2 regions of the Pseudochelatococcus sp. G4_1912 genome follow, and region 1 is predicted to be linked to the other one. Evidence: predicted binding sites of a transcription regulator. Region 1 holds the regulator's gene; the other holds the start of a gene.
The links. The regulator PhoB, encoded in region 1, activates phosphate uptake and scavenging genes when phosphate is short. The targets are predictions, from matches to a motif close to TGTCATNNANCTGTCAT.
Positions count from the first base shown of each region.

Region 1 (4,192 bases):
CAGACGCGGATGGGCATGCCCAAGCGCATTCACGGCAATGCCCGAGCCCAAATCGAGGTATCGCTTGCCGTCACGCGCCACAAGCCATACACCCTCACCCGTTTCAAAAACAACCTCGGCCCGCGCATAAGTCGGCAGAATTGGCGACGTCACAGTATGATACTCCAAGCATGAAAGTAGCCCACGTGGAATACGCAGACCAGCATGGCAGCTTTTGCGCCAGAATGGCGAAACGTAAGGCACTCAAACAGTTTGCGTTATCTGATAGCAATGCAATCAATCTGCATTCCAAGCTGATCCCTCAACTCTAACGCACGTCATTGCACCACCTCGCCGTTTGTCCACCAGCCCTTAAAGCTGGCTGCCCACGCACAGACACCCAGTTGCAAGATGGACAACAGAAAAAGCCGCCCTAAGGGCGGCGACACCTGCAATTTAAGGGCACCAGCAGTGACATTCAAGTTGATTTTGCCATCACAGCAAGTTTTTGTTTCAACGTCAGTCCACGATAACTGCAGTTCCGTCCGCTAGGCTACGCTATTTTCGGGTCAATGAGGCACTTGTCTTCATGAGCGTAGTCAGGACACAGCCAGTATCGATTTTATGCCTGTGAGTAACTTTTTTACGTCACTGCCATTAAATAGCCTGCATTCACAGGCTTTTTCGCAACATCAAACATTTGTTTACGATCTCTCCTGTGGGAAAATGCGCGCTGTTGCACGCAAGACTCTTGCCGGGGAGTCACGGCATATTGTAGTTTCCCGTTTAATGGCCACGATATGTCGTTCGGCCTTCTTCCTCTCGGCGTTTTCCTCTTAGGTAGAACGTTGCATCTGGCGATCATTCATTTGCCGGTGAGATGTAGGATTCCGTTCGAAGCGCGGCACGATGGAGCATTATTTATGAGCGATCCTGGCAATACCTGGACTGATGAACGCGTTGAGCAACTGCGTAAACTCTGGGGCGACGGACTGAGCGCAAGCCAGATCGCCACTGAAATTGGTGGCGTCAGCCGAAATGCAGTGATTGGCAAAGTGCATCGTCTTGGCCTATCGGGACGCACGAAGACGCCTGTTGCAGCAACAACTGCACGCCCGGCTCCACGTAAAGCACCGGCACCAGTGCCTCAGCCAACGGCACCGGTTGCTCGTCAAGCGGCGCCTTCATCAGCATCTGTTGCTACACCTGCACCGGCCCCACGGCCGATTGCAGCTGCGTTCGGAAATACCGCCCTTGCTGCTGCTCCTGTTGCTCCAGCGCCTGTTGCTGCGCCTGCTATCCGGGAATTTCCTGTTGCGCATGATAACGTCGTTGTACCGCTGTCTGAGCGCGTGACGATTATGGATCTGCGTGAGTTCATGTGCCGTTGGCCTGTGGGCGATCCGACATCACCAAACTTCCGTTTCTGCGGCGCACGTTCGTCTACGGGCATGCCTTATTGCGCACACCACGCGAGCATCGCTTACCAGCCAGTGATGGAACGCCGCCGCGATCGCAAGCGCGCATAACTGCGTGACATAGGCAACACCTGCTAATCGAGTGTTTGCAGTTAGCTACAAGAATGTAAAAGCCGCCCGGCATCCGAGGCGGCTTTTTATTTGCGGCATACTATCGCGTCAGGATGAGTTAAAACAAAGTAGCCATCGCTCCAGCAGTACAGACAACCACCACTTGCAAGCCCCCCAAATAAAACCGTGCAAGCACATGACCGCAGGATGCGCTCAGCTTCGTGTCAGGGGGAGCCAAAAATGGTAGCGATCAAAAACCGGCTCGCAACATACATAAGCACGTGAGCCTATGGCGCACAGACAGTCATCACATGCAGACCACTAAAAAGGAACCGCTGCAAGCACACGAACGCAGGATGTGTTGAGCTTCGCGCCAGGGTGAGCCGAAAATGGTAGCGATCGAGAACCGCCTCGCAACATACATAAGCACGTGAGCCTACGGCGCAGAGACAGTCATCACATGCAGACCACTAAAAAGGAACCGCTGCAAGCACACGAACGCAGGATGTGTTGAGCTTCGCGTCAGGGTGAGCCGAAAATGGTGGTTTTCGAGAACCGGCGCGCAGCGTACATAAGTACGTGAGCACCGGAAGCGCAGAAAGCCTCCATTTGCAGGCCACCATGGCGCGAAGATCAATACATCCTGGAGAAGGTTTCATCGAAGGAGTAACCCGCACCGCGTACGGTGCGGATGGGGTCCTGGGTGCGCTTGGTGTTGATGGCTTTGCGTAGACGGCCAACGTGCACATCCACGGTTCGCTCATCGATATAGACGTCATGCCCCCAAACGCTGTTGAGCAATTGCTCGCGGGTGTAAACCCGGCCTGGGCTTTGCATCAGAAATTCGAGCAGCTTGAATTCCGTCGGGCCCAAATGGAGCTCATGACCACTGCGACGCACACGGCGGGTTTCACGATCAAGCTCAATATCGCCTGCCAGCAGCAATGTCGCCACCTGGCTGGGCTTTGCGCGCCTTAGCAGGGCGCGCACGCGGGCGAGAAGCTCTGGCACGGAAAAAGGCTTCACCACATAATCATCAGCTCCGGTAGCAAGGCCGCGAATACGCTCCCCCTCCTCACCGCGGGCTGTCAGCATGATGATCGGAAGACGCTCAGTCTCAGAACGCGCACGCACACGGCGGCACAATTCGATGCCAGAGATACCCGGCAGCATCCAATCGAGCAGAATGAGATCGGGCGCCTGCTCTCTGAGCCGTATTTCGGCATCATCACCACGCGCCACGCTATCGACAGAATAACCTTCGGCTTCAAGATTATAACGAAGGAGCAGCGTTAGTGCTTCCTCATCTTCAACGATCAGAATACGCGGTCCTGCCATCATATCCTCGTGCCATCGCCAAACTCGTTAAGCATGCATCATAAGGCCTGCCATGATGCAAGTAAGGTATTTTGTCAGAGCGATGCGGTTGTCGCAAAGCTTGTGGTATCGCCCTTGGGGCGCTCTGCCGCGAGGGTCTCACCAGTGGTCAGGAAGTAGATTGTCTCAGCGACGTTTGTCGTGTGATCGCCGATCCGCTCAATATTCTTGGCCAGGAAAAGAAGATGCGTACAGAAAGTAATGTTGCGCGTGTCTTCCATCATATAGGTCAGCAGCTCACGGAAGATCGAGTTATAGAGCGCATCGATCCGTTCATCGCTGTTCCATACTTCCAGCGCCTTCTTCTCATCGCGCTGGGCATAAGCATCAAGCACGTCTTTCAGCTGTGCCTGCACGAGGTCACTCATGTGCTGCACGCCACCAACGATCTTCGCAGGCTGCAACTCATTGCTGATAGCCAAAACGCGCTTCGAGGTATTTTTTGCCAGATCGCCAATCCGCTCGATATCACCCGCAACCCGAATGGCGGAGATGATATCGCGCAGATCCACTGCCACCGGCTGGCGCCGTGCGATGGTGACAACAGCAAGCTCTTCAATTTCACGTTGCAGATTATCAAGACGCACGTCTGCATCGATTACCTGCTGGGCAAGGGCGCTGTCGCGACGCACGAGGGCACGCGTGGAATCGTCCAGCATTTTTTCGGCGATACCGCCCATTTCGGCGATCTTGCTACGCAAGAGTTCGAGATCGGCGTCAAAAGCAGTTACGATATGTTCGGCCATTGCCAAATACCCCTGTACAGAAACAGTGCAGGCACTTGCCACCTGCGTCTTAGACTTTGCATCAAATCAAAAAGTGGATACCGCTTTTTGAATAAACCTGATGCACTAACAATGATCTAGCGCCAAATTGCATTTCAGATTTAATGCGATTTTCGCTAGCCAAAACGACCTGTAATATAATCCTGCGTGCGTTTATCCTGTGGCGTGGTGAAAATTTTGGTCGTTTCCGCAAATTCCACCAGTTCACCCAGATACATAAACGCCGTAAACTGCGAAACGCGCGCAGCCTGCTGCATGTTATGCGTGACAATAGCGATCGTATAATCTTCCTTCAACTCGTCGATCAATTCTTCCACCTTGGAGGTGGAAATCGGATCGAGCGCCGAGCATGGCTCATCGAACAGAATGACCTCCGGCTTTACCGCAACCGTACGTGCAATACACAGACGCTGTTGCTGACCGCCGGAAAGACTCTGGCCGGAAGCGCCCAGCTTATCCTTCACTTCATTCCAGATGGCGGCGCGGCGCAACGAGGATTCGACCCGCTCATCCATATCCGCC
Region 1 is NZ_JAZDRL010000002.1:382,450-386,641, forward strand. It holds gene VRZ32_RS09010 (aspartate aminotransferase family protein) at 1-153, opposite strand, end outside; gene VRZ32_RS09015 (GcrA family cell cycle regulator) at 903-1,508, shown strand; gene phoB (phosphate regulon transcriptional regulator PhoB) at 2,142-2,849, opposite strand; gene phoU (phosphate signaling complex protein PhoU) at 2,921-3,631, opposite strand; gene pstB (phosphate ABC transporter ATP-binding protein PstB) at 3,787-4,192, opposite strand, start outside.

Region 2 (4,192 bases), on a different contig from region 1:
CTGGTGGCAAGCGCTTGGGCACAAAGCCGCCCTTGGCACCAACCGGCACGATCACCGAGTTCTTGACCTGCTGCGCTTTTACAAGACCCAGCACCTCGGTGCGGAAATCCTGCGGACGATCAGACCAACGAAGACCGCCACGCGCCACACGACCAAAGCGTAGATGCACGCCTTCAACCCGTGGTGAATAGACAAAGATTTCGAACAGTGGTGCAGGCTTTGGCAGGCCCTCTACCTTCGCACACTCAAATTTGAACGAAATCGTATCGCGCGCATTTCCTTCAGCATCACGCTGGAAGATGTTCGTGCGCAAAGTCGCCTCAATCAGATTGACGAAGCGGCGCAGAATGCGATCCTCATCAAGGCTGGAAACCGCCTGCAGACGCGCTTCAATATCCTCACGCACCTGGATCTCACGCTCGGCACGATCGCCCGTGAAGTCGGGATCGAAACGCGCCGCGATCAAGGACACAATACGCGTGGTGATCTCAGGATGATGCACCAGCGTTTGCGCCAGATATTCCTGATCATATGGCACGCCAATTTGCTGCAAATAGCGCCCATAAGCACGTAGATTCGCCACATCACGCCAGTTGAGCGAGGCTTCAAGCACAAGGGCGTTGAAACCATCAGATTCAGCTGCACCCTCGAACAATGCAATCAGCGCATCCTCAAGATCAGGCTTGGCGCGATCAATATTGATCACACCACCCGCTGCACGCTCCAGCGACATGTCATGCAACCACACGCGGCCTTCTGGCTCTGCCCCGCGCGGCGTCACGCGATAGGTGCGTTCGTTTACGACCTTAAAGCCAAGCTTTTCAAGCAGCGGTACGCGCTCTGACAAAGGCGTAGGTGCCGAACGCGAAAAGACTTTCAACGCTGCCCGAGATTCAGGATCGCCCTCACGACGGTACAGCTTCACCGCGCGTGGATGATCAGGACCTAGCGCTTCGATAACGCCAATATCTTCAATGACCGCATCACCAGAGAAGGCGTCACGATAAGCGCCACCGAATGCTGCACCATAGGTTGCTGCAAGTTCACGCCCCTTGTCGCCACCAACATGCCGAGCAAATGCCTGGCTTAGTGCATCACTCCAGTTACGAATGAGGCTGCTGATGCCTGTTTCCAGCGTTGAGCGCTCGATAACAGGCGTGGTGCCTTCATCGCGGCCAATAATGTAGTGAAGACGCGCAAGCGGCCCTGACGGATAAGAAGGATATACCGCCGACAGACGACCCTGATAAAGCCGCGCAAGAAACGCACCGATCTCACTCTGAACATCAGTGTCGTAGCGATCCTTTGGCAGATAAACGAGAACGGATACAAACCGGCCAAATTCATCCGCACGCGATAGCACACGCACACGCGGGCGTTCCGTCAACTGCAGAATATCATGTGCGAACTGGTAAAGCGTATCAACATCAATCTGGAACAGCTCATCCCGCGGATAATCTTCCAGAATATGCGTCAGTGCACGGCCTGAATAGCTGGCTGGATCGAACTCAGCCCGACGCACAACCTCTGCCACTTTCTGGCGCAGGTAAGGGATCTCAGCTGTTGATTGCGTATAAACGTTGCTCGTATAAAGACCAGCAATGCGCAGCTCACCGACAACTTCACCCGAATTATCAAATAGCTTGACGCCAACATAATCGAGGTGCGCACGGCGATGCACGCGTGACTTCACATTGGCTTTCGCAGTGATCAGCGCCACTGGCTGCTGCAGGAAGGCGCGGATTTCCGGCGTCATCACCACAAGCTCACTACCACGGCGCAAGATGCGCACAGATGGATCGCTCAAGATGCCCAGGCCAGTGCCTTCAACAGGGTCGGAAGCCGTATCTGCCGTATAGCGATACTCGCGGATACCCAGAATCGTGAAATTATCGTCAGCCAGCCATTGCAGGAATGCAACCGCCTCACTCACCGTCGCTTCCGGCAGTGGTGGCGGGTTTTCGCGCAGGCTCGTCAGCGCTTCGATGACGCGTGCACGCATCACGGGCCAATCGGTCACCGCGCTGGCAACATCGGCGTAAACGCGCGTTAGTTCTTCAACGAGCCGTGCGCGATCGGCGGCATCATCAAGTTGCGGTAAATGCAAGTGGATAAGACTCTCGCGACCAGCTCCGGTCCGCGGTTCATCCGGCCCCGCCTCACCCAAAACAGCCTTGACGTTGTCTGCACCATCGCGCTCTACATCGAGAATGGGATGGGCAACCAGCTGCGTGTCAAAGCCAAGAGCAACAATCGCCGCAAGGGTGGAGTCCACCAGGAAGGGCATATTGTCATTGACGATTTCAACAACCGTGATCTGGCGCGCATCGCTGCCCGTCCCGGTTATGTGATCAGTGAGCTGGATGCTGGGAGAGCCACGCCGACGCGCCTTGTTAAGGTGCGCGTAGGCAGCCTCGACCAGTGTTTCCAGAAACACCTCCGGGTAGACGGTTAGATCCTCCGCCGCTACCTGCCCCAAGAGCGCCTCTACAAACCAGCCTGGCGCCGCAGCACCCCGCTCAGACAACCCGTTCGCGACCCGCGCGATCAAGCCCGCTTCCGTCACAACTTCCTCCCGATACCCCGCCGTCGCTTCTCGACAGCAGACGTTTCCTACACGCTGATGACATTATTGCCATCATTGCGCGGCCGCATTCTGCCACACCCTGCCTAGATTAAAAGCACTCTGCTGCATTTCTTATTGCAGAGCATAAAATCCAAGCATTTTCACCTGTTTTTCGGTGATGAACCCAACCATTGGCAGAGAATCTTTTAAGGATTTCCCAATAGCAGCGCCCATGATGCACGCATGCGCCCGTGCCGCATACAGCACAGGTGAAGAAAGCGCAATGACATGAAATGGGCGGAGAACTATTTAAAAAGAAAATGCATCCAGATGGTCTGAAATTCAGCGATACCGAGGGGGCTGGGGGGCTCTATAAATTCGGTATCATGAACTGACAGGCCATCTGGATGACGTGGGTATGATGTCTAACCAATGGGGCATTATCGCGGCAATCACGCGTTCGCTGCTGGGCGTTATCAGGGCACCTGAGTGCTTGCACGCAAGCATCCGATGCGTTTAGTCAACGCTTTAAGCTTGCATCCAGGCTCCAGGGCGGTCATCATAACCATATTGCGACAGCAACCTGTGACACAGGAGAAGCCGGTTGAGCGAAGCTGGAAGCGAAGATCCAGAGCACAGCGTTCGGGCGCAGTCACGCGAGGATATATCCCCCACGAACTGGAATAATAGGTTGCCGCCTGTCGGCCTGCGCCCATCAAATGATCAGTCTGCAGCCCCTGACAGCGGTCACAAATCGCCCGCTAAAATCATTCCCATTGCTGCAAAAGCACACTTGCCTTCACCTGCGCAGGCAGGGCCTGTCACGTTCAACCAGTCAGAATTACGTGTGATTTTCGGGCTTTATGGCCGCAAGGTGGCCTCGGGTGAATGGCGTGACTATGCACTCGATTTCTTGCGTGATCAGGCTATCTTTTCGGTATTTCGTCGTTCATCCGAAGTGCCCCTCTACCGCATCGAAAAAACCCCGCGCCTTGCGCGCAAACAGGGCGAGTATGCAGCAGTTGCGGCTTCAGGCCTGATTCTCAAGCGCGGCAGCGATCTTGCCCGCGTACTGGCTGTTTTGGATCGACCATTAAAAATCGTGCGATAAAATGCACAACCATCATGAGCTTCAAATGCAACAAGCCCCGATGTTTCCACCGGGGCTTTTTTCATGCATCAGCGAAATTACCGCAAAATGCCTTAGTTGCTGCGCTGCTGGCCAAAGAGTTGCAGCAGGAACATGAACATGTTGATGAAGTTCAGATAAAGGCTGAGCGCGCCCAGCACTGACTTTTTCGCCGCAACTTCACCACCATCGAGCGCGTAGTACATTTCCTTGATGCGCTGCGTATCCCAAGCCGTCAGGCCGGCGAAGATCAGCACGCCAAGCACCGAGATCACGAATTGAAACCCGCTCGATTGCAGGAACAGATTCACCAGCGAAGCGATAATCAGGCCAAAAAGACCCATGATCAGGAATGACCCCATCGCCGACAGGTTACGCTTCGTGGTATAACCATAGAGGCTGAGAGCACCAAAAGCTGCAGCCGTTACGAAAAACACCTGTACGATAGAAGCCTGTGTGTAGATAAGGAAAATCGACGAGATCGATACTCCCATCAA
Region 2 is NZ_JAZDRL010000001.1:1,474,239-1,478,430, reverse strand. It holds gene VRZ32_RS06645 (NAD-glutamate dehydrogenase) at 1-2,566, opposite strand, end outside; gene VRZ32_RS06640 (DUF2794 domain-containing protein) at 3,333-3,677, shown strand; gene VRZ32_RS06635 (Bax inhibitor-1/YccA family protein) at 3,770-4,192, opposite strand, start outside.
Region 2: the regulator PhoB is predicted to act here: its motif matches at 2,839-2,855, upstream of VRZ32_RS06645 (NAD-glutamate dehydrogenase).